3 regions of the Paenibacillus sp. genome follow, and region 2 is predicted to be linked to each of the others. Evidence: riboswitches for the same ligand, from Rfam matches in the RefSeq annotation. Region 2 holds a riboswitch; each other region holds the start of a gene.

Region 1 (10,033 bases), on a different contig from region 2:
GCCGGAAATTTAATAAAACAGCCTGCATTTGAAGGCGTCGAATATAGACAGGCGTCTCATTTAACGAATACAGACAAAATTATGAACGATACCTTCTTGGTCGGTGTTTATCCGGGTTTGAACGATGATATGATTGACCACATGGCGGAAAAAATAATTGAATCTGTAAACAAGGCGAAGTTATGAATCCGGCAACTCAAAACATGCATTTAGTTTTGTTGTCCGGGGGTTCGGGCAAACGGCTTTGGCCCCTCTCAAATGACTCCCGCTCAAAACAGTTTTTGAAAGTGTTGAAAAATCCCGAAAATGGGATGGAATCTATGGTACAGAGGGTCTGGAGACAGATTACTCTTGCCGGATTTGCCGACCAAACCACAATAACGACAAGCAAAGCGCAAAGCGAACTACTGGAGAACCAACTGGGGAACGTGCAATCTCTTATCATTGAGCCGGAAAGAAGAGATACTTTCCCCGCAATCGCTCTTAGTGCAACCTATTTGTATTCGAAAAAAAGAGCGAGACCGGATGATGTCGTTATTGTTTTGCCGGTGGATCCTTATGTCGAGTCAGGTTTTTTTGAGAGGATTAAATTGCTTGGAAACGTGCTGCAAGAAAGCGGATCGAACCTCGCCTTATTAGGAGTACGACCGACATATCCTTCAACTAAATATGGGTACATTGTGCCGCAGGAAGGAACCGTAAATCTAAATCATTTCGCGAAAGTAAGTCATTTTAAAGAAAAGCCGACTATAAGTGAAGCGGAAGTTCTGATAGAGCAAAATGCTAAGTGGAATTGCGGAGTATTCGCATTCCGTTTAAACTACTTGTTTAAAATATTAACTAACAAAGGTTTACCCGTTGAGTACGATTTTCTATACCGCGAATATCGACGCCTGCCCAAAATCAGCTTTGATTATGAAGTCGTGGAGAAAGAAAATAGTATTGTAATGGTTAGTTACGATGGGTACTGGAAAGACTTGGGTACTTGGAACACTCTCACGGAAGAGATGGACAGCTTGGTGATCGGGAATGCATTTTTAGACAATACCTCCGAGAATACACACGTGATAAATGAATTAGATATCCCGATTACCGTCTTGGGAACCTCCAATGCAGTTATTGCCGCAAGCCCGGACGGAATCCTTGTCTGCGATAAAAACCATAGTCCTTTTATAAAAGATATCGTTTCAACTTACGACAACCTCCCTATGCATATGGAGAGACGGTGGGGATATTACAGGATATTGGATTATACGCAGAAAGAATCAAAAGAGATTTTAACAAGAAGAGTGACATTACACGAGGGAAAAAATCTAAGCTACCAATTCCATAACCATCGTACCGAAACGTGGACAATTATCTCTGGCAAAGGTGAGGTCGTTATTGACGGTAAAGCGAGAAAGGTTCTTCCGGGCGACGTCGTCAAAATTCCAAATAAGTGCAAGCATTCGATACGGGCAGAGACAACGCTTGAATTCATAGAAATACAGTACGGGACGATTTCCGAGGAAGATGTCCACAGACTCACGTATTCTTGGGAAGATGCACTTATTATTAAATAAGCGGGGGAGTGCTTTGAGGGTAACAAAAGCTATTATTCCAGCGGCTGGGTTGGGCACAAGGTTTTTGCCGGCGACAAAGGCGCAGCCGAAAGAAATGCTTCCGTTGGTAGATAAACCGACTATTCAGTACATTGTTGAAGAGGCACTCCGTTCCGGAATTCAGGATATCATAATTGTTACCGGTAGAGGAAAGCGCGCAATTGAAGACCACTTCGATTATTCCGTTGAATTGGAGTTGGCTCTTCTGAAAAAAGGAAATACAAAAGTCGTTAACGAACTTCGGGCAATCACGGAAATGGTTAATATCCATTACATTCGCCAAAAAGAGCCTAAAGGTTTGGGGCATGCGATATGGTGCGCAAGGAAATTTATCGGCAATGAACCATTTGCGGTATTGCTTGGTGACGATATTGTGGTTTCCGATACACCATGTTTAAAACAATTAGCAGATGTTTACGAAGAATACGAGGGTACCGTGTTAGGCGTGAAAGAGGTTGCGTCATCGGAGGCGTCGAAGTATGGCATCATTGCGCCTGATCAACGTTACAGTACTGATCTCTATAAGGTAAACTCTCTGGTAGAGAAACCTAAAAAAGAAGAGGCGCCATCTAATATAGCAATAATGGGACGTTATATCTTAACGCCTGATATATTCGATATTCTGGAGCGGTTAGAACCCGGAGCTGGCGATGAGATTCAACTTACGGATGCGCTAAACGTATTGGCGAAGACACGGCAGGTGCTGGCTTACCGGTTCGAAGGTGAACGTTACGATGTAGGTGATAAATTTGGTTTCGTAAAAGCCACGATTGATTTCGCATTAGGACGAGAAGATTTGGGCACAGAGGTTGTAAATTACTTGCAGGAAGTATTGGAGAAAAAATTGGTTAAGAAAGTATAGTTACTGAGTTTACTACGTAATTTCCCCATACTACTCGCATATATTAGTATGGGGTGATTACTTATGAAAAATAGTGACATTCCCGATGCCGACCGGAAAGTTTGGCAGGGGATTTTTTTTGGACTGTTGCTGGGCACTTGGATGTGGGCAGGAATCCTATGGCTGTTATGGTTGTGTTGCTTTTAACCAACTTGATGCGTCGAACTCGAATTATACTCGAATCGGCGCCTTTTTATTTTAGTAGTGTTCCAATGAAATATTTTGCAGTAACGAAGGTGTTGATTATCATATTAGTTAAGTCTAGTTGGCATTATCGTTTCCTCCTTGTTATCCCGCTTCTTTTGATTTGTCTATACACATCTTATGCGCCAATACTCAAATCGGCAGGAAACGTTCTAAAGATCAACTGCTCAGATCCCGCTCGCTCCGACGTCATCATCGTCCTCGGCGGCGAGATGGACGGCGAGCGTACGCGGAAGGGTGCGGAGTTGTACAAGCAGGGGGTCGCGCCGAAGGTGATGCTGTCCGACGGGACGAAGATGTCTTGGCGGACGACGGCGATCAAGGAGATGTACGATTTGGCGGTGCTGGAGGGCGTGCCGGAGGAGGACATCATCCAGGAGAATCGGTCCCGCAGCACTTATGAGAATGCGTTGTTTACGAGAGAACTGATGGAACGGCACGGGATGACGTCCGCCATCGTGGTAACGTCCGATTGGCACGCGAAGCGGTCCGAGTTTATCTTTAATAAGCTGTTCGAAGGGAGCGGCATCCATGTTAATGTTTGCGGAACGCCCGACGACCGCAGCGACTTCAACGAATGGTGGAAAGACGGCGAGAAGCAGCAGGTCGTACTGACAGAGTGGGCGAAATTGCTAACTTACTGGGCAAGATACTTATTCTGATGCAGCAGGTTTATCCGTCTATCCATTTTCCCATACTGAAAGCATATACTACTTTCGGGAGGGACGGCCATGAAAGACAAGCAACGGTATTTGGACGAGACGGGATTATCGGTGTGGCGCGGCATCTTCTATGGGATCTTGTTCGGTGTATGCATGTGGGCGGTTATTTTGTGGCTGGTTTGGTCATGGCTGTTCTAATGAATCGGTAGATGAGACGCCGAGCGCAGCAGCTCGGTCTTTTTTTTTTGCTCGGATGGGAAAAATGGGCTGTGATTCGGAGCGGTTTTCAAGTATATCTTTAGTAGGGCTAATGGGTGATTGGGCGAAAAGTTAACCGTCGAAATGAGCCGAAGGGTATGGTACGATGGAGGTGTCCGCGGATCGGCAGGCCTTGCGTTTGGTGCGGTTTTTCCGATGTTGGAGCGAAGGAGTACGCCCTTTGGAAAAAATATTGGTGATTGTTCCCGTCTACAACGAAGAAGCGACGATCGTGAATACTGTGAAGCTCCTCGAGCAGATAGATTTTGTCGATTATATCGTTGTTAACGACGGATCGACGGATCGTACGCTGGAGAGGTTAAGGGAGTATAATTTTAATTTTATAAATCTTTCTACCAATCTAGGCATCGGGGGCGCGGTGCAGACCGGGTATCGGTATGCGCTGAAGCATGGGTACGATTATGCGATTCAACTTGATGCGGATGGGCAGCACAATCCGCGCGATCTGCTGGCCTTGTACCGCGAAATGGTTGAGCGGAAGTGCGATATGGTGATCGGCTCGAGATTCGTGAAGAAGACGGGGTACAGGGGAGAGAAAAGCCGGCGGTTCGGGATTTATTTCTTTTACCGGCTGATTTTCCTGCTGACGGGGAAGCGGATTACGGATCCGACCTCCGGATACCGGTTGGTGAACCGGAAGGTGATCGAAGAGTTCGCGGCGTATTACCCCGTGGATTACCCGGAGGTGGAGGTGCTCGTGCTGCTCTTTAAGAAAGGCTTCGACATTCGCGAGATCAGCGTGGAAATGAACGAGCGCCAGGGAGGCACGTCGTCGATCAATTTGCGCAGGGCCATTTATTACATGATCAAGGTCACCATATTCTCGATTATCCGCAAGGCGTTCTAGGAGGGGTTATGAGCAGCGTCCAAGTGATTTCCTTGGTGGTGAGCTTCGGGTTTACGTTGATCGTTATTTACTTTACCGGGAAGCATAAACTCAAGGATAAGTACGCCTTCTTTTGGCTTGTGCTGTCATTCATTTCGTTGCTGCTCGTGCCGTTGATTCCGCTGTTGAACCGCTTTGCGGAGACAGTTGGCATCCAGTATATGCCGAGTTTATTTTTCCTGTTGGCTTTTATTTTGATGTTTTCCATCTCTATATATATCATGACCGTGCTCAGCAACCATCAAGAGTCGATTCGACGATTGATCCAAGACAACGCGTTCTTGCTGCGCGAGGTCGAAGAATTGAGAAAGCAGCTCGAGCGAACGAGGGGAAAAAACGATGTCGATCCATAATTTGCTGCTGGTGTTGGCGAATGCGGTGTTGCTGATCGCAGGCCAGTTTTGCTGGAAGCTCGGCGTCGAAAGCCGCAAGATCCATTCTCTGGCGGATTCGCTGCATCTGCTCTTCACGCCGATGGTGATGGCGGGCCTGATTTTGTACGGCGTAGCAACGATTCTGTGGCTGTTTATTTTGTCCCGCGTACCCCTCAGCGTTGCGTACCCGATACAAAGCGTCGCGTACGTCTTCGGCGTCGTCGGGGCGCATTATTTGTTTAAAGAAACGATCACCGTTTGGAAGATCGCTGGCTGTCTGCTGATTGTGGCGGGCGTGTCATTGATCGCGATCAAAGGGAGGTAAGCGTCAGGCCGAGGCGGTCTGGCGCTATATCCATTTGCGGAAAAAAGGATCCTGCCGCATCCGATCGGCGGCGTCCGGGCAGACGTTCTGTTCGGACTCGATGACCCAGCCGGCGACTTTGGTGCCGCTGACGACGGCTTGGTCGAGGGGCATACCTCGCGAAAGCCCCCACACCGTGCCTGCGGAGAAGGCGTCTCCGGCGCCGCTGGCGTCCCGGAGCGTCGCCGGGAACGTCGGCTGGAAGCCGCGCAGAAGCGCCTCGCGGTCGCAATAGACGGCGCCCTCGGCCCCGAGGGTGACGACCATCGCGCGGACGCCGCGCGCCTCCATGAACGCCTCCAGCGCCTCCAGACGGCGTTCGTTCGACAGGCCCTCCCAATCGTCCCCGGTCAGCCGCCCGGCCTCGACATGATTGCAAATAAAACAATCCAGCTCTCCAAGCAAATCCTGATGCTCCATGACGATTTGGAAGTGGCCGGGCAGGCCGTAGATCGGCTTCCGATGCCGGCGGGCCAATTCGATGCTGCGGCGGGCGATCGGCTCCGTCAGATCGACGGACAGCACGATGCGATCCGTGTCCCGCATCAGCTCCTCCCCGCGCTGCTCGAGCGTGCGCTGCAGCGCGTCAAACCGGGGCTGCTGCGAGATGCCGCCCCGTACGTTACCGGCTTCGTCCATGACCGCGAGCCACATGCCCATGCCTCGCTCCGCGACGGCGAGATAGGCCGTGTCGACGCCGGCATCGGCCAGCCGGCGGACGACCTCGGCGCCGAGGGCGCTCTCGTCGACGGAGGCGACGAGCCGCGTCGGCGCGCCCAGCGCAGCCAAGTTGTCGGCGACGTTGCGGCCGACGCCGCCGTGGACGAAACGCACGTCGCCGATGTTTTTGCCGTACGGGTCGTAGGCGCGGTGCGCGAAGCCTTTGATATCGATAAAGACGTTGCCGATAACGGTAAGATACGATAGCATGCTGCGTGTTCTCTCCTCGAAGATTGGTACGCTTATTGTAGCCGACAAGAAACGACCCCCACAAGCCGGACATCCCCTGCGAACGATATAACAAACCGGTGAACAAATAGGCTGCTGCGGCAAGCGAAAAAGTCGAAATCCAAGGAGGAGTATGAAATGAACAAGACAGCATGGAATCGGAGAGCGGCGATGACGGCCCTGGCGGCGTTGGTGGCGAGCATGAGCATCGGCGCGGCGATCGCGGGTGCGGAGCCGGGCAAAGGGAAAGGCAAGAGCGCGGAAGCGTCGGCGCAAACGGAAGCGAGCGCGCAGACGAAGGCGGACGCGAAGACGAAGAGCGAAGCCGGCGGTTCCGCGAGCGTCACGGCGGACGTATACGGCGGCGGCAGCGCGAATGCGAATCATGGCGGCGGGCAGACGCACGGCGTCGAAAACGCGGCTTCGCATAAGAAAGAGGGCAGCCCGGCGGCGGCGATCCTCGCGGACATCCTGATCGACCGCGAGGCGGCGCTGGCGGCGGCGCAAGAGGCGCTCGCACTGGAGGCGAAGGGCGAGCTGCAAGCGGCGATCGAGGCGCAGCAGGAAGCGGCTGTCCTGGATCCGACCGATGCGAAGCTGGTGAAAAAGCTGGCGAAGCTGCTCGGCAAGGCGGGCGATACGAGCCTGAAGGCGTTCGTCAACGGCAAGCAGCCGGAGTTCGACGTGCAGCCGTTCGCGAAGAACGGGCGCACGCTGGTGCCGTTCCGCGCGATCGCGGCGGCGCTGCAGGCGGACGTGTCGTTCGACGCGGCGACGCGGACGGTGACGGTCGTGCGCGGCGGCACGACGGTGCAGTTGACGCTCGGCAGCGATACGGCGTACGTGAACGGCGCGGCGGTTAAGCTCGACGTCGCGGCGGAATCGGTCAGCGGCCGGACGGTCATTCCGCTCCGTTTCCTGAGTGAGGCGTTCGGTGCAGACGTGCAGTTCGACGCGGAAACGCAGAGCGTGATCATTACGGAGAAGCCGGCGAAATAAGTTCCTAGGACCCAAGGTTCCTGCTAAAGATCTATAACGCCCCGTTCGTTGACGGGGCGTTTTTGCCGTTGGAGCTCGGGGGCGGGGCGGTCCGACAAGCGGATAATGTCGCAACTTGCAGAAACTTTTCGGATTATGCAAAAATCCCGTTGTCATTATTTGGGGATTCTACTATAATAGGACACACGACCCACTAGAGTTGACGCGCGTAAATAACGCTTGACAGGAAGGGGGTTGATTATATATGGAGATGTCCGAGGGCTTGACGAAGCAGCTGAACATGGTGTTCGGGAAGCTGAACGAGGAGCTGGCCAGTCTGTCTTCCGGCATCGTATTCGTTCAGATCCGGAATAACGTGATCGGGAAGTTCGGCATCCGTCACGATCCGTTCGAGACGAGCAAGACGAGGCCGTTCCAGGGGACTACCGGGCTTACCGAGACGCAGCGCAACGATTTCCGCCGCATGGCCATCCAAGCGCTGACGCACAAGGTCGGCTGGACGCACGGGGAAATTCAGTTCGAGTTCGCCGTTCGCCAGGGGAAGCTGCGCCTCAGCATTACGTTCGAGTCGAATTACAACATGGCAAGTCTGCTGCCGAAGTTCGACATCGGCGGCGGTTGGGGCGGCACGGGAGAACGAGAAGTGGAAGGCGCGTAACCGGGTTCGGAACCGAAGGATTCCTAATTTCATATACCGATTGTAGTTTCAGGGCAAACCCGCCGAAAGTCGGGGACGCAAAGCTATAGGGGCTATCGTTCTTCGGAGCATGCCAGCCAGCTGCCGCAATTGGAGCCACGTTTTTTAACGGACGAAGCACGTACCGGCTCACTTGCAGCGCCAGCTGTCAGTGAGCTTTTGTGTTTTTCACTTTGAAAATAGGGAAGGCAGGAGGGTCTGAAGCATGTGGGGAATCCTTTTCCGCGTCGTCATGTTAACGTCTTTGGCGGTGCATTCGCTGCAAGCCGCCGAATTGGAACGCGCCGCTTCGCGTTGGGACGGTACACCCTCGGCGGCGGCAGCCGCCGCGCAGGCGCCGCCGAGCGACCCGCCTTCGGAACGGAGCCAAGACGCCGTGACGAGCAAGGGAGTGCTGGAACGCAGCTTACGCCTCCGCTCCCGATTAAATACGCATATCATGATGCTGCGGTTCAAGATGTAACCAAGCCCCGTTTCGCCCCCGCGAACGGGGCTTGTTGCCGCCTCGGGCCGGGCGCGCCGCTTGTCATGCTAGTCTGCATATTTGGCCAACCCCTCTCATAGACATGTTATCGGGAATCAAGAAATCGATCGGAGGGGTGCACCTCATGAAGCGGAACAGGTGGTTCGTCGCCGTAGCGCTCGCGCTGGCGGTCGCGATGCTGCTCTCGGCGTGCGGCGGCGGCACGAAGGATGCAGCGGGTGTCGTCAGCGACATCGAGAAGTTGTCGGGCAAGCTGGAGAGTTACCATGCGGAGGGCACGATGGTGCTCAATACCGGGCAGGAGCCGCAAACGTACGGCGTCGTCGTCAGTTTCCAAAAGCCGGACTATTACCGGATCGCCCTGACGAACGAAACGAACGACATTACGCAAATCGTGCTTCGCAACGACGAGGGCGTGTTCGTGTTGACGCCGCATTTGAATAAGAGCTTCCGCTTTAAAAGCGATTGGCCGAACAATCAAGGGCAGGCGTATTTGTTCGAAACGTTGGCCCAGTCGATCATCAACGACGACGAGCGGCAATTCGCGGCGGAAGAGAACGCGTACGTGTTCGATGTGTTGGCGAATTACCAGAACGCATCGCTCGTGCGGCAAAAAATTTGGCTGAGCAAAAAGGATTACAAGCCGCAGCGCGTCGTCGTAACCGATGCCGACGCGAACGAAATGGTGACGGTCACGTTCAACTCGTTCGAATTCGATAGAGACTTCGAAGACAATTGGTTCGACATGAACCGGAACATGACGAGCGTCTCGATTCAGTCGCTGCCGGTCATGGCCGAAGAGGGCGAGCCGGCGCAGACGGTCGAATCCGCGGACGTCGGCATCATTTATCCGGGGTACGTGCCGGAAGGCGTGGAGGAGCGCACGGCGAAGGAAATCAAGCTCGGCGAGCGGGATGCGGTCATGATTCGTTATGTCGGCGAATACGATTATACCCTCGTACAGTCGAAGGCGGCCGAAGAGCGGATGGCGTCCGGCTCCGTCGGCACGGTCATCGAGCTCGACCTTGGGCAGACGGTCGGCGTGCTGTTCGGGGAGAACGAGCAGCGGACGCTGATGTGGACGCACGGCGGCATCGACTATCGGCTGTCGACGGGCAATCTGCCATACGAGGAAATGGTGAAGGTCGCGCAGTCGGTGTTCGACCAAGTCGGCAAGTAAGGGCGGCAGCGCCAACGTTTGGCAGGAGACATTCGTTGACACGACCTCTCTTAGATTCTAAGATAATACAATGGTAAAATCTTAGACGCTAAGAAAAAACGGTTCGGATGTGACATCTGAGTGGATACGTATCGATGGACGCGGGCCGAGATCGATCTGGACGCGCTGCACCATAACTTGGGGCAGTTCCAGGCGGCGCTCGGCCCGGATATCAAGCTGATGGCGGTCGTGAAGGCGAATGCGTACGGCCACGGCGCGGTCAAGGTGGCGGAAGAGGCGATTCGGTTCGGCGTCGAATATTTGGCGGTCGCGTTCCTGGACGAGGCGCTGGAGCTTCGGCACTTCGGCATCGAAGCGCCGATTCTCGTCCTCGGCTACACGCCGGCGGCCGGCGTCGACGTGGCGCGCTCGCACGGCATCACGTTGACCGTGTTCGACGACGAGGTGCTGGAGG
Region 2 (10,033 bases):
GTGCGCCCCGCGTGGTCGGTGACCGACGCGATCTTACCTGCGCTTCCGTATGCGAATGACAGGCTCGCCCCGACCGTATCGACCCGCTTTAGCACGGAGCCTTCGTACGACAAGTTTGCGACGTTGCCGTTGTTGTCCGTGATGCGATACAGTGCGCCGTCCTCCCGGAATGCGTACGTCCACAGCTGCGGCGTCTTCATTTCATACGTGCCGTCGGTTAGCTGTTTCAGCGTATTGTAGGTGCCTGCCGGCGTTCGGTACTCGCCGCTGCTTGTTCTTTCATACACAAAGTTAGCCCCATCGGGAGTCAATACCGTCATCGCGTTCGCGCCTTGCCGCACGATCCGCCATTCGAAGGAATGATGCCAGCCGACGCCGACCGCTCCATCATACTTGTCTCGGCTGTGGTACGTCAGTTTCCACTCCAGCGGCATGATCGCCGCAAGAGATAAGTTAGTATGGGAAAAAATAAAGTCCCCGGTCGCCAAATTAATTGGGTCCCAGAAAAGCGGTTTTGGGTAATCGGCCCGATTCGCAATTTTTTCGTATGTCAAATCCTCTAAATCTTCTTCCGTGATGTTGCCCGCCAATGCCGGATCTTGAATAATCAAATTCCAACCTTTGTCGATCGGCCCCGCGCAGCGCTGATCTCCGGTGCATACGTTGACCTCGATGCCGTTATCGGTCGCGATCCGCTCCGCGCCCGCGATCATCGCAGGCACGTTTTCCGCTTTGTAGTAGTATCCTGCCAGCGCCTCCCAGTTCACGTCCCAAGCCGGGGCAACGTACCGCAGCACCTTCACGGGAATAGAAACGCCGGATATGTTTTTATCGGGTTGCTGCGGATGAAAGAAAGGGTTCGTCGCAGCCCGTTCCGCCGTCGCCGTAATCGAGGCGGTCTCGTAAGATCTGAGCGGGACGGCGATTTCCCATTCTCGGATATACTGCTCCGGACGATTGTCGTCGCGGAGCGGAAAGTTCGTGAAATAGTTGTCGATCGACACGGGCTCGTCGCGCCATTCCGGCTTGAGCGCCCATTGTAAATGTTTGTCGTCCGGCATTTTGCCGTATGGAATTTCCACCGTGTATGTGGGCGACGGTCCTGGACTCGGCACCTGTTCGTATCCGTCCCGCATCATGTAATCGATGCGAACCGTCACTTTCGTCCCATGCTCCGCTATGCCGCGGATCCTGTGCACCCCGCTGCCGTTCGCGTCAAGGCTCGGCACGACGTGCACGAAGGCCGGCGCCGGAGGCTTCGGGTTATCCACGCTTACCTCGGTGAAGCCGAAATATTCCGGCGCTCCGCTCGGCACAACGCATACGGTATAGCTTCCGTCCAGCAAGGGCTTCCCGTCGACGTTGCCGTTCCATACGAACAACTCCGTCTCGCCGGGGAACCCGGGTGCTTTCGACCCGACGGAACCGCGCGACACCATCGTATGCGTCGGAGGGTATACCATATTGCCCTCTTCGTCCTCGTACGGCTCTCCCCGTTGTTCCGGAGGGATTTCTTCTACTTCGCATGCCTCGATCGACGATGTGTGCGGTTTGACGCCGTAGTTCCACGTAATGTTGGCGTTCCCGCCATAAACGGTAACCAGCTTCGCCGGCGCTACGCCGACCGTCGTTGCCGCCAGCGCTTTGCCGGGCCCCAACCCGGGGAAGATCGGCACGCCGGGAAGTACGAGCGACGCAATGAGCAAAATACTGATCGCTTGGCGCCACATGAGGCGGCCCGTTCGATGCATGGCAAAGAATGTCCTCATTCTTTCACACCCCTTCTACAAGTCGCCCGCCACCCGGAGCAGGCGGTACATGACCGTCGCCGCCTCGGCGCGGGTAGACGACGCATGCGGCAAGAACTTGCCGTCCCTGCCTTGGATCAACCCGAGCGCTGCAGCCGTCGCAGCGGAAGTTCTCGCCCAGTCGCTGATCGCCGACGCGTCGTCGAAAGGCAAATGCGATTCGCGCTCCGATATCGGCCGCTGCCGTTCCAGCGCCCGCACGAGCATCGCCACCATCTGCTCCCGCGTCAAGGCGCTTTCCGGATCAAATGTGCCGTTCGACCCTTGCACGATTCCGGCGCGAGCGGCGGCATTGACCCAAGGAGCCGCCCAGTGCGAGGCGGCGACGTCGGTGAACGACTGGCCCCCGTCCGTCTCCGGCTCAATGCCCATTGCGCCAAGCAGCATTTTCGTAAACTGCGCTCGCGTCAGCGTCGCGTCCGGCGCGAACCGAGTCGCTTCCATACCGTTCACGATTTCTAACGCAGCCAATATTTCGACGGGACGTTCCGCCCAGTGTCCGACCGTATCGGAGAAGGCGACGTCGTAGACGAATGCCGCGTATGTGCCGGACCTCGTGAGCGATGCTCGAATTTCGAATGTTTCGGCATCCGCCGTTCCGCCGATCCGCTTCCACTCTTTGGCCTCCGCTTCCCATCTATAAATCGACATCTTTTCCCGCTCTTCCTCCGACCAGCGCAGCCCGTCGAACTTGAGCGCCAACTCCGCAGGCTTGTCCTTCGGCAGCGTTCGCCCGTCCAAATCGACACGCCACGCGAGGGTCGCCCCGCGTTTCACCCCGAGCTCGGTCTTCGCTTCGTTCGGCGCTTGTATAACGGCATCCATTTCGAAGCGAGCCTCGACCTCCGATTCCAGAGCACCGGCCGGAATAACCAGCCGGGCCGTTCCGTCCTTCGACGTAAGCACAGCCCCCATCGGTCCCGCCCGCACCGGCGACGCCTCCGCCTTCCGTTCCGTTGTCGCGGACAGCGAATCGCGGTCCCTGCTCTCGCCTTCGGTCCTCTCGGCAGGAGCGGGTGCCGACATTTCCAGCGAACGCGCCACCAGCCGCCCATCGGCCGCCTTCATAATCAGACGGTCTCCCGCGAAAGACACCGTATGAATGACATGATCCCCGCGCGCAACTTCATAGGTTTGTTTCGCCGTCAGATCGACGCCCGTTAGTCGGGGCGTTCCGGCATTCCACTCCACCCAAGCCGCATGTCCGTCGCCGAGGTACAGATTCGGGTACTCCACTTCCTTTTTCGACTTTGTCGTCAAGTCGACCGGCGCGGCGCCCGCATCGCTTGGATCCAGGAGGACATACTTGGTGCGGTTGTCGAGATCGCTTTCCTTCCATAGCACCTGCTTTCCGTTATAAGTCAACTCGGCAGGATACAAGTGATATGGAAGATCTACTAAACTCTTCGTTTCCCCGGTTATCAAGTGATGCAAGGCGATATCTCCGTCGCCGGTAATAAAAGCGATATTTCCGTTCACGACCGTAGGCTTGGTACCAAGACCGAGCGGCGTTTCCTTCCTTGCCGATAAATCGTAAGCGTACATCTCGCCCTTCCACGTCTGATACCATGCGACATGATCCCCCGACACGCTGAGGCCGACGTGCGGCGCAATGACCGAAGACAACTTTACTTCCTCTTGCGAATTCATATAATACGCGAGCACATCCCACATCCCCGAACCGGAACCCAGATACTTCTTGTCGATCCATACGACGACGACCTCGCCCGACGAGGTGACCGTCACGCGCGGCAAATCCTTCATGGACGGGTAGTTTGTAACTTGTTTCTCCACCCCGGTGGATAAATTCCGATAGAAAATATTTTGGCGTCCCTTTCCGTCCTCCTCGTACCACACCATGTGCTCGCCCGAGATGTACGTGCCTTCCCCCGCCTTGCTCGCGACCGGCTCGTCCGTAACCGCGAACGAAGTGTCCGCGTACGCGACGAAAGCGGCGCCCCCACACACTGCCGTTAAACACAAGCCAATCGCGAACCTTCGTGCGAACTTCGGCAACAACCTTCTACCCATGTCTTCCTCTCTCCCCTGCCTTGCAAAAATAAAAAGCTCCCGAGGCCATGGTCAGGCGCTCAGGAGCGTAGATAAGCAGAAAGCGGCTACGACATTGTTCCTTGAGCAACCTGGCGATCTTTTCCCTGCTCGGGCAGGGAGGAAGACCCATGGCTTTGCGTCATCGTCTTTCGACGATTTTGCCTTTGTTCCAAAAGAACTACGAAAATTGTAGCTTTCGGCAATAGAATAGTGGAAAACTTTGCCGTAATCAATTAAAAATTTCATAATTTTGGCGATTTTTGCTCCTTCGGTCATGCAACCAATGTCCTCGGGAGCATCGGTGGACGCCATCTGCAAACAAAAAAGCCCCGAAGCCGGAGCGGCTTCAAGGCCCTTCATATCCTTCTTTACTTCTGCGTAACCTCGCTGTGCACCGTCAGCTCGCCGTCCTTCTCGTCGATGAGGACGGTGTCGCCTTTCTTGATCGTGCCGCGGAGCAGCTCCTCCGACAGGCGATCCTCGATGTGCTTTTGGATCGCGCGGCGCAACGGACGCGCGCCGTACGTCGGGTCGTAGCCTTCCTTCGCGAGAAACTTCTTCGCCGAGTCCGTCAGCGAGAAGTCGATCTCCTGCTGCTTCAGGCGCTTCCGCAGCTCTTCGGACATGAGCGAGACGATTTGGGCGATGTGCGTTTCGTCGAGCGGGTGGAACACGATCGCTTCGTCGATCCGGTTCAGGAACTCCGGACGGAAGCTCTTCTTGAGCTCGCCGAGCACCTTCTCGCGCATCGCTTCGTATTGGTTCTTCGTCTGCGCTGCCGCGTCGCCGGCCGTGAAGCCGAGCGTCGCGCCTTTCTTGATCGTATCCGCGCCGACGTTCGACGTCATGATGATCAAGGTGTTGCGGAAGTCGACCGTGCGGCCTTTGGAGTCCGTCAGCCGTCCGTCTTCCAGCACCTGAAGCAGGATGTTGAACACTTCCGGATGCGCCTTCTCGATTTCGTCGAGCAGGACGACGCTGTACGGCTTCCGGCGCACCTTCTCCGTCAGCTGGCCGCCTTCTTCGTAACCGACGTATCCCGGAGGCGCCCCTACGAGACGGGACGTGGAGTGCTTCTCCATGTACTCCGACATGTCGATGCGGATGACGGCGTTCTCGTCGCCGAACATCGCTTCCGCGAGCGCGCGGGCGAGCTCCGTTTTGCCGACGCCCGTCGGGCCGAGGAAGATGAAGGAGCCCATCGGGCGCTTCGGATCCTTAAGGCCTGCGCGGGAGCGGCGGACGGCGCGGGAGATCGACTTGACCGCTTCGTCTTGGCCGATGACGCGGTTATGCAGGATCTCTTCCATTTTCAGCAGGCGTTCGGTTTCTTCTTCGGCGAGCTTGACGACCGGAATGCCGGTCCAGCTCGCGACGACCTGGGCGATATCGTCCGGCGTCACTTCGGAGTCCGTGCGGCCTTGCTTCTCTTTCCACTCGTTCTTCGTTTCCTCGAGCTCGTCGCGCAGCTTCTGCTCCGTGTCGCGGAGCGCGGCCGCCTTCTCGAACTCTTGGCTCTGCACCGCGGCGTCCTTCTCCTTGCGGATGTCTTCGAGACGCGATTCGAGCTGCTTCAAATTCGGCGGAACCGTGTACGTGCGCAGGCGCACCTTCGAGCCCGCCTCGTCGATCAGGTCGATCGCCTTGTCCGGCAAGAACCGGTCGCTGATATAGCGATCGGACAAGCGCACCGCTTGCTCGAGCGCCTCGTCCGTAATTTTCACGCGGTGATGCGCTTCGTACCGGTCGCGCAGGCCGCGGAGGATCAGGATCGCTTCGTCCACCGTCGGCTCGTCGACCGTGATCGGCTGGAAGCGGCGCTCGAGCGCGGCGTCCTTCTCGATGTACTTGCGGTACTCGTCGAGCGTCGTCGCGCCGATGCACTGCAGCTCGCCGCGCGCCAGCGCCGGCTTCAGGATGTTCGACGCGTCGATCGCGCCTTCCGCGCCGCCCGCGCCGATGAGCGTGTGCAGCTCGTCGATGAACAGGATGATGTTGCCCGCTTGGCGGATCTCATCCATGATTTTCTTCAGGCGATCTTCGAATTCGCCGCGGTATTTCGTGCCCGCCACGACGGAGCCCATATCGAGCGTCATGACGCGCTTGTCGCGCAGCGTCTCCGGAATTTCGTTCGCCACGATGCGCTGGGCGAGACCTTCCGCGACGGCCGTCTTGCCGACGCCCGGCTCGCCGATGAGCACCGGATTGTTTTTCGTCCGGCGGCTGAGCACCTGGATGACGCGCTCGATTTCTTTCGCGCGGCCGATGACCGGGTCGAGGTTGCCTTCCTTCGCGACCGCCGTCAAATCGCGCGCCAGGGAATCGAGCGTCGGCGTGTTGACGTTCGCCGGCGTGCCGCTGTGGCTGCCGGACGACGCTTCGCTGCTGCCGAGCAGCTGCAGCACCTGCTGGCGCGCCTTGTTCAGGCTGACGCCGAGGTTGTTCAGCACGCGCGCCGCCACGCCCTCGCCCTCGCGGATGAGACCGAGCAGAATATGTTCCGTGCCGACGTACGTATGCCCCAGCTTGCGCGCTTCGTCCATCGACAGTTCAATAACCTTCTTCGCGCGAGGCGTATATGCGATATTGGTAGGCTGCTCCTGGCCGCGGCCGATGAGCGCCTCCACTTCGTCCTGAATTTTCTCGAGACCGAGGCCGAGACCGATCAGCGCCTTGGCGGCGATGCCGTCTCCTTCGCGAATGAGCCCGAGCAGGATGTGCTCCGTCCCGATATTGTTATGGCCTAACCGTACCGCTTCTTCTTGCGCCAGCGCGAGCACCTTCTGCGCACGTTCCGTAAAACGTCCAAACATCATAAATATACACCTCCAAGAAGGATGAAAATCCAAGGGATGGTTTCGATCAGGATCGATGCGCAAGCCGCTCCCGGAACAGCCGCGCGCGGTGCAAGTCCCTCTCTTCGGGACTGAGCGCCCGCCCGTAATGCTGCTGCAAGTACCCGGGCTGCGTCATGACGAGCAGCTCGTTCATCACGTTCGGCTTGAGCCCCTCGATGATGCCGAGGTCGACCCCGAGGCGTACGTCGGATAACCGCTGCGCCGCCTCCTTCGAATCGATAACTTCAGCATAACACAAAATGCCAAAAGAGCGACGGATTCGATCCGTTAATTTCACGCGCGATTCGTTCATGAGCTTCTGGCGGGACGCCTTCTCGTGCTCGATGATTTGCCGCGCGACGCCGTGCAGATTGTCGATGATTTCCTCTTCGGTCTGCCCGAGCGTAATTTGGTTGGAGATTTGAAAAATATTCCCCATGACCTCGCTGCCTTCCCCGTACAGCCCCCGAACCGCGAGACCGACCTGCTGGATCGCCTGCAAAATGCGGTTCATCTGCTGCGTCATGACGAGCGCGGGGAGATGCATCATGACCGAGGCGCGAATGCCGGTGCCGACGTTCGTCGGGCAGCTCGTCAAGTAGCCGTATTTCTCGTCGTACGCGTAGTCGACCGTCGCTTCGAAAATATCGTCGATCTTCTCGGCGACCTCCCAAGCTTCTTTCAGTTGAAAGCCCGGGTACAGCACTTGGATGCGCAAATGGTCTTCCTCGTTCACCATGATGCTGATCGCTTCGTTGTCGCTCAGGATGACGGCGCCGTTGCGCGCCTCGTTCGCGAGGTTCGGCGAGATGAGATGCTTCTCGACGAGCACCCGCTTCTCGAGCTCGTTCATCCCGGTGAGCGTCAGCAGATCAAAGCTCCCGACGTTGTTCAGCCGCTCCCCGGTCAGCACCTGCGACACCCGGTTCAGCACCTCGGCCGACTGCTGGTTCGTCGCCAGCATCGGGAACGGTTCGTTGCTGACGTTCCGAGCGATGCGAATGCGGCTGGAGATTACGATATCCGAATCGGGTCCGTCCGCCTGCATCCAACCGCTCAACGCGTGTTCCGTATATCTGCTCATGCCGTGGCTCCTTCCCGCTAGTTGGCCGCCTGCTTCTCGAGCTCGCGGATTTGATCGCGCAGCTTCGCGGCCGCTTCGAACTCCTCCTGCTCCACCTTCTGCGCCAGCTCCCGCTTCAGCTGATCGATCTGCCGGCGCAGCTGCACCTGCTTGCCGACCCGCTTCGGCACTTTGCCGACGTGCACCGTATTGCCGTGCACTCGCTTGAGCAGCGGCGTCAAGCGGTCCTGGAAATGCTTATAGCACTCCCCGCAGCCGAAGCGGCCGATTTTGCCGAACTGCGCGTACGTCATGCCGCAGAAATCGCATCGCGGCTGCGCCGCCTTCTGGGCCGCGCCGGCTTTGCCGCTCGGGTCCAGCTCCATGAGGCCGGAGAGCAGGTTATGGATCGAAAATCCGCCCGCCGTGCCGGGGATGAGTTCGCCTTTTTCCCGCGCGCACGTTTCGCAGAAATGAAACTCCGTCTTGTCGCCGTTCACAATTTTCGTAAAATGCAACGTAGCGGGACGCTTCCCGCATTCTTGACAGAGCATTCCGGTCGTCCCCTTTCGTGGTCGAGGGTGGTTACTTCGTGAGAAGGGCCACAAGCATCGCCTTCAGCAGCCGCGCCCGCGCTTCGTCCCGCTGCGGCAGCTTCAGCGCGATCGTATCCCGATGCACCGCCGCCCGCAGCATATTCGCTTCCCGGCACGACACCAGCTTCGCCTCTTCCAGCCGGTAAATTAACCCTTCCGCGGCCTGCTGGTCGATCTGCGCGCCGATCGTTCGGGACACGTGCACGTGAATTTCCTCGTGCACGGGAAGATCGACCTTCTGGATGCGAATATAGCCGCCGCCGCCGCGTTTGCTCTCGACGAGGTAGCCCTTGTCGAGCGTGAAGCGCGTGCTGATGACGTAGTTGATCTGCGAAGGCACGCACTGGAACTGCTCGGCCAGCTCGTTCCGCTGCAGCTCGATGATGCCGTCGGGGCTTTCCTGCAGCAGCTGCTTCAAATATTGTTCGATCATGTCGGACGTATTCCGCATGATGTGGCCTCCATCTTCGAGTGCGCCGAAGTCAACACGGCGCTCTCCCTTGCGTTGACTTTGACTTTCTTTGACTTTAATTACATTATAGCCAATATTTTTACGATTGCAAGTGCCTCGAAGCTGCCGGCGCGTCAGGAGTAAATTTGCCCCTAGTTGAACCCCGCCTTCGGTTTTGACAAAAAAAGCTCTATCCAACAGTATGTACAAAAAAGCCCTCTATAACATTGTTTGGAGATCCTAAATCGAAAATATTTTTCGTTGCGCGAAGGCCGCCGCGCCTGCGAAACGACAAAAAAACTGGTCGAATCCCTGTCTCCCGAAACGAAGACATGGACGACCAGCTTTTCGCAGTCATCAAAATCCGATCAGCGCGCCGCCGTCGACCGGCAGTACGACGCCGTTAACGAATTTCGCGGCGGGCGAAGCAAGGTAAACGCCTGCCCAGCCGATATCCTCCGGCTTGCCGAACGTCCCCATCGGCGTGCGTTTCAAAATTCTCGATGCGCGTTCTTCATCGCCGGCCAGCGCTTTATGCAGCATCGGCGTTTCGATCCAGCCCGGCGCGATGGCGTTTACGCGAATGCCGTGAGGGGAAACCTCGCTCGCCAACGACCGCACCATGCCGAGGTACGCCGATTTGGCCGCCGAATAGGCAATAATGTTCGGCATGCCGATGAAGGACGACATCGATGCCTGAAAAATGATGCTGCCTTTTTTCCGAACTTTCATCCCTGGTACGACTGCCCTTGTTAAAGCGAGCGCGCCCATTACGTGCACCTGAAAAATATTCATGAACTCCTCGTCGGACGTCTCTTCGACCGGCTTCTTCAAATGATTGCCCGCGTTGTTGACGAGCACGCTGATCGGGCCCGTTCGCTCTTCGAGCTCCCGCACGAATTGCGCGCTTCGACTCGTATCGGTAATATCGAACGACTCGTACCGGAAGTTCGGTCCCAGTTCTTCCGCGATCAATTGCACCTCTTGCGCAGGCTTCCTTCCGATTGCGATCACCTCTGCGCCCGCTTCCACGAAGCAAGCGGACATAGCCAAGCCGATCCCTGTAGCGCCGCCCGAAATGAGCGCACGCTCCCCTGCCAATGTAAATGGATTCATCATCGTCCCTCACCTTTCGCACGCGGCATTCGATTGTTGATACTTGTACGGTATGTAATATTCCTTGTGGCCCAGCTGCTCGGACTTCGTAAGCGTTCCGCCGCAAACGT
Region 3 (10,033 bases), on a different contig from region 2:
CCTCCAACGTATCGCGAAGCATCAAGTGAATCGCTGTGACTTGACTCGCGTGTTCCTCCCACAAGCGGCTGATCGGCTCGACATGCTCGTCCGCAACGCCCCGGCCCGCGTCCTCCAGCGTCGTTTGCAGCTGCTCGAGCCGAGCATTCAGCTCCACCAAGAACGCTTTGGATTCGTGCGTCATGGAAGCCGACACGTTGTTCATTGTATCCAGCGAAGCTTGCACCCGCTTGGTCAATACGCGAGACAATACGTACAGGTCTTCCGCGTCGTGCTTGACGCCGTAGATCAGTCGGCCGATACCCCGCGTGACGTCGTTAATTTGGTTTGAAATCGCGCCCCACTCGTTGGCGTCCTTCACTTTCAGCGTATGGGACAAGTTGCCGGAGGCGATGCTTCCGATATGCTCGGCGATTTCCGCCAACGGTTGAAGCTGCCTCCCGGCGACCGCCCGGATCAGAAAGAACAGCACCAGAAACATAACGACGAACGCTCCCGACAAGCTCGAGACGACGAGCTTTTTGAACTGCTCTTGCCGTTCCGTATTGACGACGACGGTCATGACACGCTGTTCCGAGAGCGGGAAATACAATTTCTTGAAGGCGTTGTTCCCGGCATAATGCGTTTTCGCGGCCGGCTCGCCCGTTTCCATCGCTTGCTTCACCATTGCGGCGTCATCCTCGTCCGCATACCGATTCGACCCGTACAGAAGAGGTTGATCGTACCGCGGTTCGATAACGACGTTCTTGTCGCCCTTGAGCCATGCGGGGGCGTTGATGACGGCGATCTCCTCGATGTCCGAATCCTCGGTGACAATTTTCCCGATCATCTGCGCCGTTCCGGAGTGGAACATTTGATAATAAATGCGTTCGTCTAATATGTAAGGATTTATAAGAAAGGATGTCTTGCCGTCATAGTAATACCCGTATTTGTAATACTTGTCCTCCCAGTCGGACTTGGAGATCGGGCCCGCCCAATAGTGCTCCTCCGCTTCCCCGCGCCCGACCGTGACGAGTTCTCCGCGCATCAATTGATCGAACGCGGTGTACCAATATCCCCACTTTCGGGAACCGAGTCCGATTTCGCCGTCGTCGGTCGACTGGGCGATGACAATGTCGTCGTTTTGCCGGACGAAGAGGGAGATGCCCGAAAGCTCGAACTGCCGCATGAATCGCTGCAGTTCCTCCTGCGTGACGGTTTCGATCGAACGGCCCTCCAGCGCCTTAGCGATTTCCCGGCCGGCGAATTTGAGCCGCTGGCTGAATTCGTGCTCGATCGCTTCTGCGGATCGGGTTGAAGAGTCCACGCCGATGCTGACCATCTTGGCCGTCTGCGAGATTTCTTTCAACTGGTATCTTTGCAATTCGGAATTGACTAGAAAATTAGCCAAAGTAATCGTAGTAATGCCGCAAACGAGCAACGAAAACCCGATTTTCGCGATCAATTGCCGGAACACGGCGTTCTTGTTCATCAGAGCACCAGCCTCCCCTGCAGAGGCGAGTTCGCCTCTGTCGCTTCGCCCTTCCTAGTTACCGCGGAAAGCCCGATTTCTAGAACGACCGTCGTTCCTTTCGGCCCCGTATTTAGAACGATCCGGTCGTTCAACTTCAGCAGCAAGCTGAATCCGTGACCCATAGACAGCTTCGTCGAATATCCGGCCATCAGCGTCGTCTTGGGCAGCTCCGACAAATCTATGCCGCTTCCGCCGTCCTTGACGATGATTCGCAGCATATGCTTGTCAATGTATACGGACAGCTGTCCCTCGGTCGCATGCTTCAGCACGTTGGTAGCCGTCTCGGAGGTGCTGAGCAAAATGTCGTACTTTGTCTTCTGCGGAACCTCGTAAGGGAGCTCGTCCAAGATCGATTGCACCAGGGCGCGGCACTTCGCGATATCCGATTTGCTCCGGATTGGCGCTTCTCCGAGCAGCTTGACCCCGTAGTACGATTCCAGCTCGGCTTCCTCCGCAAGCAGCAGTTTGCCATGCGTTACCGAGAAAATGACGTCTTGATAAAGTTTTTTTATGCGTTCCTCCTGGACTTTTTCGTATTCCAATATGTTGCTGACGTCGAACACCATCAGGTGAACCTGCTCGCCCGCCGGAACGCAGTAAATGTCGTACACCTTGCCCGAAACGGGATCTTCGACGTATTCCCTGATTCTGATTTGCTGCTCCGACGCGCGCCGGACGAGGAGATCGACTTGCGACTGGCAAGGCATCGAGGCGATCGTTCCCTGCCCGTCGCGGTATGTGCCGTCGTATGTCGCGATCACGGCGGCTCCGAACTTTTCCAGCAACGCGGATTCGTAAAACTTTGTTCTCGCCTGCGTCATCATGACATTCTCGAGCAGCCGCTTCTCCTGAATTGCCGATTCCAAGTATTCCGACTCCGGCGCAGGCAAGAAATCCGCGATCGTTCTCACGATGTCGACCAACTTCGGATCTAGAACGTTTGAGGACAGTGCTTGGTAAAGGACTGCCGGATCCCCGCCTTTTTTCCCGTACACAATATGGTCATACTCGTTCGCAGCCGCGATAATGCGGGCGCCGAGCGGGATGTCTTCGTTTTTTTTGCCTTCGGGGAACCCGCCGCCGTCCCATCGTTCGTGATGGTAACGGATATATTCGGCCGCTTTAGCCAGACCGGAAATGTCTTTGATCATCTCCGCTCCGAACTCCGGGTGCTTGCGGTATTCCTTTTCCTCCTCCAGCGTCATTGGGCCTTTCTTCTGGAAGATTTTACTGTTGATCTGCCCTTTGCCGATGTCATGCAGCAGGGCCGCGTAATGAATCGCGTCAACTTCTTCTTGCGGCAGCTTCAACCTCTCGGCGATTTGCCGAGCCAGCCTGCCCGTCCGTGTCGCATGCCCCGCTCCGGTGGAAAGCTTGTCTTCGTTCAGGTGCATAAGCGATTCCAGCGAGCGCAGGTACGTCTTGCGCAGACGGATGAACATACCGAAAGCGTGGCGGAGCGCAAAGAAGAAAACGAATAAAAATATAGTTTCGACCCAAAATTGAGTTTGGTTCGATTGATCATAGATCATAGCAAGTCGGAAACTAAAGATGATCGTTACGGTGTAGCTAATTAAAATGTCTTTAAAGGAATCGCGCCAAACGGCGAAATAATTTTTCTTCTTCAACGTTGCAAGGATTATGAAGAGCAACCCTAAGCTAACGACAAAGTAAGTTGAAATGACCGCCAGACCAACCGGTATTTCATGCCAACCGAACTCCCCTTCTACACCTTCCAATCTTACTAACACAAGACTGGCAGCAGCGAGCGAAATGGTATATTGTCCGACGTTGAACAATACATGTTTCAACTCCACTTTATGGACCAATATGGAGATTACCAAGGCGGTTATTACTTCAACCGCTAACGCTTCCGGCACGCCGTAGCTGAAAAGCACGCCGAAGGTGATGATGCTGCCGCCCCCGAAAACAGTACCGTTCGGCAACTCTACCATATAAATTTCAAGCAACCCGGCCAACGCCGCCAGCGCGGCAATCTCTAGCAAATGCCGTTGTTCGATACCGGGAATAATTAGTACTAACCCAGTCATGCCGAGTGCAAAAACCGTATATATGTACACTTGCAACAGTTTTGGCATGACGCGTTCACTACCTTTACATAAAAATTAGGGCGCAGGTATTATACAGAATAAGTTATTTTTAGGAATGATTACTTAACCCAAGGGAAACCCGCAACAGCGGAAAGCACCAAAGCAGCCGTCGTCAACCAGAACAACCAGTTCTTTTTCATGGAGGCGTCACCTCCCTTCCTTGCATATCCTACGCCCTAAACCGGTAAACGAATTGAACCTTACGATGACTCAACCATTCGTCTATATAAAAATCGGGAAATCCCGAGAGTCATGAGAAGATCGCCTACGCTGACAATGCGGCTGCTTAACGCGTATGGCGGCTTCAGAGGAATAACGTCCGACAGGAGCGGCAAGTAGGAAGCTTGCGTCAGAGGCTGGTGCTTCGTGACGCCTTCCTGCAAGGGAGCGATATATTCATCCAGCCCCGCCCATTCCAGCGCCGCGAGGGATACCGGCATTCTGCCGTCGTTCAAAGCAATGACGGCAAAGTTCAGCAGCAGCCCCGCACCGAATGCGAGGAAGCCGGGCAGATGCCGGTTTTGCCAGCAGCAATATGCGAGAACGAGATAGGAAAGCGAGATCCAGATCGGAAACGTGTCATGCACGAAAGGAATGCGGTCGTAGAGCAGCATGGCGGCCGTTTGGACCAAAAAGCAGGCGATGATCGGCAACGGGTGGCGGAACTCCGTCCGCTGCAGTCGCCGCAGCGATCCCCCGCGCAGAAAAGCGAGTGCGACGGCGATCAGCGCAATTTCATATACCATACTCCCCCACCCTTATCTGTGAAAGTAAAAAATCCGCCCCGAAAAAGGGCGGATTTCCGCTTCCTTTCTTCGGCAACCCGGCTGCCATAGCAATCGCTTTAGGCCCGTGGCTTTGCGTCCCCGCTTTTCAGTCGGGTTAGCCATTATCGAAAAAGATCGAAATTCGAATTTGTGTAATTTTGCTTGACGGATCTTCCCAGTAAGAAGCCTCTAAGGCTTTTATCTTAAATTAATATACAAATTTCGTCAATATTCTTCAAAATTTTACATATTTCTTTCGTTTTTTATATTCTCTACACAAATAACTATGCATGATTTGGATGAAAGTTGGTATCACCCAACGTTCCTATTCCCGAGACAGGCACTTATTTCCTAGTTCCTAGGTTGGCTTCCTACTCGACATTCCTGCAATATAGAGACTCGGTTCCTATGCCGATCCGGCGGAGCCTGCCCGCTTCGGCAAGCCGGCGAAGCGCCGTGGACAGCTCGTCGTGCCCTACCCCCAACACCAGCACAAGGTGCTCCGCCGTGACGTAAGCATATGGGTTCAGCTCAAAAAATCGCTCGCAATCTTGAAGCGTGTTCGTCGATGCGTTCACGGCCATTCTCCTTGCTTCCTAGACGATCCTCTTCTCGTTGCGTTCGCCCGTTTCGACTTCGATAGTAGTCGACGACGACTTCGTCCAACTGTTGACTAATCGCCACGACGGCCGGATGCGACAGCTTGCCGCATGTTTCGTACGCTTCCTTCAATCGGACGAGCAGGTTCCGAACGTCGCCCTCCGTCATCGATCGACTCCGTTCCCGAACGCCACGAAGCGGTGGAACGCTTGGACGACGTTCTCGTCGTAGCAGACGCCGCTCCATCGGTACAGTTCTTCCAACGCTGCCTCGCTCGACTTCGGCACATTGTACCCTCTATGCCCGACCATAGCGTCGTAGCTGTCCACGATCCGTACGATTCGGACATATAAATCCAATTCCTTGTCGGTCTTGGCGTACGGATATCCGCTGCCGTCCAAATTTTCATGATGAAACAAAATGATTTGCGAAAGCACATATCCTTCCTCGATTAAGCTCCTCAGCAGCTCGACCCCGCCATGGCAGTGCTCGCGAATCGCCGCCCATTCCCCCGCGTCGAGCGCGCCTCGTTTGTTTAAGACGGCGGCATCCACGTCCAGCTTCCCAATATCGTGCAGCAGCACCGAGCGAAAAAACGCGTCCCTCTCCCGTCCTGCAAGACCGAACGCTTCGGCGAGGGACAAGCTGTACAGCGCGACGCGAACGGAATGCTGAAACGTAGGGAGATGGTGGGTCGACAGCTTTTTCATGAAAAACGAACAGACGTCGCGCTTCATAAATTCGACGGCGTCGCGGTACACGTACGACGGGGCGAGCAAGGAAATCGTGGCCATGATCATTCTTCCTTCCGAACTTGGGATTCTATTAGCCATTGTGCACGAAGGCAACGCGCGCGCCTATCGCCTGATGTTCTCATTTCCCTCGTCCGGTCCAAGGCAGGAACGGTTTCCTACGCAAACAGCCGCCAGGCCCGATAACGGTCCTGACGGCTGCTGGAATTCCTACTTTTGGTACCCAAGCTGATAAATTTTGGCGATCGCTTGCGCGCGGTCGCTCACTTCGAGCTTATGGAAGATGTTCGTAATATGGTTCTTCACGGTATGCTCGCTAATATAAAGCGCTTCCCCGATTTCGCGGTTGCTGTGCCCCTTGACCATTAGCTCCAGCACGTCCAACTCCCGCGCCGACAGCTTGACGGTCTGCTTCAACGCTTCGAATCCGATTGGTTCCAGGGCGGCGTCCTTGCGCGAGATCGCGGGCAGCTCGAAGTCGACCGTCAGCCGGCGCGTCAAGAAGGCGGCGAACCGGCGTTTCAATTCCTCCTCCGCCTCGACCGGAGCGACGTCTTCGATCCGCTCGCCGCTTTCGACGTACGCGATGACGAGCGCCAAAATTTGTCCCGCCGTCGAACGGCCTCGGGCTTCGCCGGCCGCATCGGTCGAACGGCAGACGATGCCGAGCAACGGGTCGTTCCGCAGCTGATCGCGCAGGAAATCCTCCGGATACACGCTTAGAATGCAAGCGACGCTCAGATCTTCCTTCTCCGCCGGCGACAGACGCATCTCGTCGGCGAAGTCCGCAGCGAGCTCCTTCGTTCGTTCGGCTTTCTCGTACGCCTCCGGACTCCAGACCTTCGTCGCTTCGTGAAGCATCCGCGCTTGGCCGCGAATGCCTTCTTTCCGCTCGGCGCTGACGATACGCTCGAGCGTAATGCCGAACAAAAACACGAATGTGGAGAAAATGTCCTTGATCGGCTCGTACCTTTCGACGCTCGGCAGCTTTACGCTAAGAATGCCGTAGAGCTCCGACTGCACGACGATCGGGCACACGAGCAGACATTCTCCGCCGACTTCCGTTTGGATGCGAATCTCCTCCAAGGCGGTTCGTCCGTCCGACGGGAAATAACGCTCCATCGCGCTTTTGCTGTACCGATGCACCTCTTCCGGTCTCATGCCGCGCGAGACGATTTGCGCTTTGTCCGCCCCCGGCAGTTGAATGATCAAGTGGGAATAGATGGCGGGAGCCAGCAAGATCAAGCTGATGTCGACCATGACATAAAGCGCTTTCTTTAAATCCCCCGCCATACTCATGATTTTGGAAATCTCCACGATGGCGGCGAGCTGCGTCGCGTAGTGCTGCTCTTTGTTTTTTAGCTTCTCGTATTCGATCTTTTTGCCCAGCAAATACGACAACGCCTGGATATACCGCTCGAGCGGTTCTCCGAGTTCCTGCTTGGCGGTCGAACCGCAGAAGAGCATGCCGAGCGGCCCGGCGTCGGACATCATCGGATATACGGCGAGGCAGCTCGGCGCGATCCCTTTCTCTCGGAAGTACGAGACGCGAGGATCGCCCTCGATAGATTTCCAGCTGCGCGGCTGCTCCAGCATGCTGGCTTGCCCGAGGAAGCCTTCTCCGTTCACGAAGACGGCGCGCAGCCAGCGGTCCTTGCAGGGACCGCTGTATTCCACGATGCGGTACACATCGCCTTCCGGCACGGCCAGTCCCGCGAAATCGACGGCGTCGAACAGACGGACGAGTCCCTCGACCGCATCGCCCTCATGCAGCTCATTAGTGACCGCAGCGTTCGCAAGCAGTTCGCCCAAATGTTTGTACGTTATTACAGATTCGCCGGCCTCCGTCAGCCGCGCGAACGTCTGCTCGAGCCAACTCATTCCTTGCAGCAGCTCGTCCGCCTTCTCCCGCGTCCAAACCTCGGCGCCGTCCAGCGCCGACAGCCAGCGCTCCGCGTCTTCGGCGCCTTCCCCCGACACATACGCGCGGGCGGCCGAGAGCGACGGCTCGTCCGCGATGACGCCGCAAAGAATCGCATACACGTCTTGGTTCGGAGCCGGCACGGCGACGGCGGCGTACCGCAGCCCCGGCACGGGACCGTCGATCAGCGCCGGGCGCCGGTCGGACAGACGCAGCGCATGACTCCATTCCGCGCCGCCGAGCGTCGCCTCGAACACGAGCTTCGACAGCTCGTCCCGATAGACGGGGGGCGTTCGATGGCGCCCCTGCTTGTCCGCGAGGACGACCGACGCGGCGAACGTGGTCGACAACCGCTGCTGGAAGCTGTGGAGCAAGTCCGGAACGACCCTGAACATTAGAAGCTCATCCCGTCGTTGAAGTACGGCTCGGCGTATCGATAAATCGCCTGGTCTCCCTCGCCCAACCTTTCCAGAATGGAGGAATTCACCAGGTCGTTCAGCACCGGCTTCAGATGCTCGACCTTCCTCCCCGTGCGAAGCGCCAAGCCCTCCTCGGTTTCCAGCGCATAGGGATTCCCTTGAAAGAACAGCGTGCACTCGATGCGCAGCGTCAACAAATCGTTTTCTTTCATCGTCATCATCCCCTTACACCAAATTCACGTAAGGCAATCGCTCGGAGCTCTCGACGATCAGCGGCTCGGACACGACTCCGTTCGGCGATTTCGTAACCTGCATAAACTGATAGTTGCCGTCCACCCACGTGCGGATGACGCCCGAGCTGGAACGTTCCAAATACGAAGAAACCTCCGGTTCCATCTCCGCGAAATTGCAGAGCGCGAGCACCGTGATGCCCAACGCTTTGGCGCGCGCCACTTCCTCGGCGAAAAATCGAGTGACGAACTGAGCGCCGCGCTGCGAGAATATCGTATTTAAATCGTAGTACGCGTACCACCGTTCGCCTTTGCCCATGCTCTCCGTAATGACCGGCAGCAAATTCTGGCGTAAATACTGCTTATATTCGTCGTTATTCAAATCGCTGACGTCAAGAACGGCGTCCTTGTACTGCGACGGGTAGGAACGTTTGTAGTGCTCGATGACGAAAAACTTGTTGTTTTTCAGCAGCTCGTCGATCGAAACATCGAACAACGACAAGAAGTTTACCGTATCGGTTACGCTGGTTAAGCTGGAGTTCAAAGAGATGACGTTTTTGCCCGCCTTGATTTGCTCTGCGAAAATGCTCGCGATGAAATATTTGTGATTCGCTTTGCTGTTCGTATCGAGCAGGAACGTCGAGCCTTCCGGGACGCCGCCTTGCAGGATCTTATCCAACCTCGCGATGCCCGTCGGCGTAAACTGCGTCGGGAGCAGCTTGTCCTCGACCATGGAAAGCGCGGGCACGACGTGTATGCCGTGATCTACGAACTTATACTGATGCTCGCCCTCGACGATGCGCGTGCCTCTCATTTTCAGCACTTCGATCGTCCGCTTTCGGTACTTTTGCAGATGCTCCTTCATCGCCAGCCGAATGACTCCGTCCGCTACGTAATTTTCGAACGGAATTTCGCCGGACTGCTCGCCGTTGCGCTCCTGCAGCAGCAGAGACGTCTGCGCGAATTTGCGGAGGACGTTCCGGACTAAGTACACGCTCTTTCGCTGATCCTTCTCGCTCGCATCCGACAGTTTAAACAGACTGATGCTGTCGATTACCATCCGCTTGCTGCCGATTTGGCGGATCATTTGCTCGATGATGCCGTTCGGCTCCGTCAGCTGATGCAGGAACGTTTCCGGAGAAAGGCAGACGACGCGCAGTTTGTTTTCTTTTTCTAATGCGCGAAGGTCCCAGCCGTACCCGTTTTTCATTTCTGCGTAAATTTGATCCGGCAGCTCCTCGAACGTGACGTAAATGCCGGGTTCGTTATGCGCGGTCGCCCCGGCGTACAAAAATTGCACGCCGAGCGTCGTTTTGCCCGTGCCCGGAGCCCCCTCCAACACGACGGCGCTGCCCGTCGGAATGCCCCCTTGCAAAATGCTATCTAAACCAGCGATTCCTGTTGATGTGTGCGTCATGCTTGTCCTCCCTCGCCGATAAGTCTGCAATCATTATAGCGCAAGAACTTCGATCCGTGGGAGGAATTTGTTCCCGATCCGCGAACGGACGAAAGGCGCAGCATCCGATTCGGACGCTGCGCCTTTCGTTGCGAGCCGTTATTTCAAGAGCGCCTTCACTTTGGAGACGACGTTCGCCACCGTGAAGCCGTACTCCTCGATCACCTTCGGACCCGGCGCGGAGGCGCCGTACGTCGTGATGCCGAGGATGTCGCCTTCGTCGCCGGCGTACTTATGCCAGCCGAACGGCGACGCCATCTCGAC

The links. A riboswitch is a leader RNA that binds a small molecule or an ion and turns the genes downstream of it on or off. The one in region 2 is predicted to bind cyclic di-GMP.
Region 1: linked by a shared signal. The riboswitch ahead of VE009_RS14960 (hypothetical protein) and the one ahead of VE009_RS21580 (S-layer homology domain-containing protein) in region 2 are both predicted to bind cyclic di-GMP.
Region 3: linked by a shared signal. The riboswitch ahead of VE009_RS25985 (DUF5317 domain-containing protein) and the one ahead of VE009_RS21580 (S-layer homology domain-containing protein) in region 2 are both predicted to bind cyclic di-GMP.

The regions. Positions count from the first base shown of each region.
Region 1 covers NZ_DASQNA010000027.1:125,708-135,740, forward strand. Annotated here, with positions in the region: gene rfbH (lipopolysaccharide biosynthesis protein RfbH) at 1-186, shown strand, start outside; gene VE009_RS14910 (sugar phosphate nucleotidyltransferase) at 183-1,562, shown strand; gene galU (UTP--glucose-1-phosphate uridylyltransferase GalU) at 1,576-2,463, shown strand; gene VE009_RS14920 (YdcF family protein) at 2,715-3,368, shown strand; gene VE009_RS14925 (hypothetical protein) at 3,438-3,566, shown strand; gene VE009_RS14930 (glycosyltransferase family 2 protein) at 3,808-4,494, shown strand; gene VE009_RS14935 (DUF2304 domain-containing protein) at 4,503-4,886, shown strand; gene VE009_RS14940 (EamA family transporter) at 4,873-5,232, shown strand; gene VE009_RS14945 (carbohydrate kinase family protein) at 5,257-6,201, opposite strand; gene VE009_RS14950 (copper amine oxidase N-terminal domain-containing protein) at 6,358-7,218, shown strand; gene VE009_RS14955 (O-methyltransferase) at 7,463-7,876, shown strand; cyclic di-GMP riboswitch class I at 7,919-8,004, shown strand; gene VE009_RS14960 (hypothetical protein) at 8,121-8,378, shown strand; gene VE009_RS14965 (outer membrane lipoprotein-sorting protein) at 8,524-9,579, shown strand; gene alr (alanine racemase) at 9,700-10,033, shown strand, end outside.
Region 2 covers NZ_DASQNA010000039.1:229,071-239,103, reverse strand. Annotated here, with positions in the region: gene VE009_RS21585 (DUF6531 domain-containing protein) at 1-1,769, opposite strand, end outside; gene VE009_RS21580 (S-layer homology domain-containing protein) at 1,785-3,839, opposite strand; cyclic di-GMP riboswitch class I at 3,941-4,033, opposite strand; gene VE009_RS21575 (ATP-dependent Clp protease ATP-binding subunit) at 4,229-6,676, opposite strand; gene VE009_RS21570 (protein arginine kinase) at 6,723-7,781, opposite strand; gene VE009_RS21565 (UvrB/UvrC motif-containing protein) at 7,799-8,314, opposite strand; gene VE009_RS21560 (CtsR family transcriptional regulator) at 8,346-8,807, opposite strand; gene VE009_RS21555 (SDR family NAD(P)-dependent oxidoreductase) at 9,165-9,926, opposite strand; gene VE009_RS21550 (UxaA family hydrolase) at 9,933-10,033, opposite strand, start outside.
Region 3 covers NZ_DASQNA010000050.1:47,030-57,062, forward strand. Annotated here, with positions in the region: gene VE009_RS25975 (HAMP domain-containing protein) at 1-1,471, opposite strand, end outside; gene VE009_RS25980 (HD domain-containing phosphohydrolase) at 1,471-3,612, opposite strand; gene VE009_RS25985 (DUF5317 domain-containing protein) at 3,825-4,370, opposite strand; cyclic di-GMP riboswitch class I at 4,439-4,522, opposite strand; gene VE009_RS25990 (hypothetical protein) at 4,763-4,969, opposite strand; gene VE009_RS27315 (aspartyl-phosphate phosphatase Spo0E family protein) at 4,923-5,237, opposite strand; gene VE009_RS25995 (HD-GYP domain-containing protein) at 5,156-5,785, opposite strand; gene VE009_RS26000 (LuxR C-terminal-related transcriptional regulator) at 5,954-8,059, opposite strand; gene VE009_RS26005 (hypothetical protein) at 8,059-8,295, opposite strand; gene VE009_RS26010 (ATPase domain-containing protein) at 8,309-9,730, opposite strand; gene tkt (transketolase) at 9,869-10,033, opposite strand, start outside.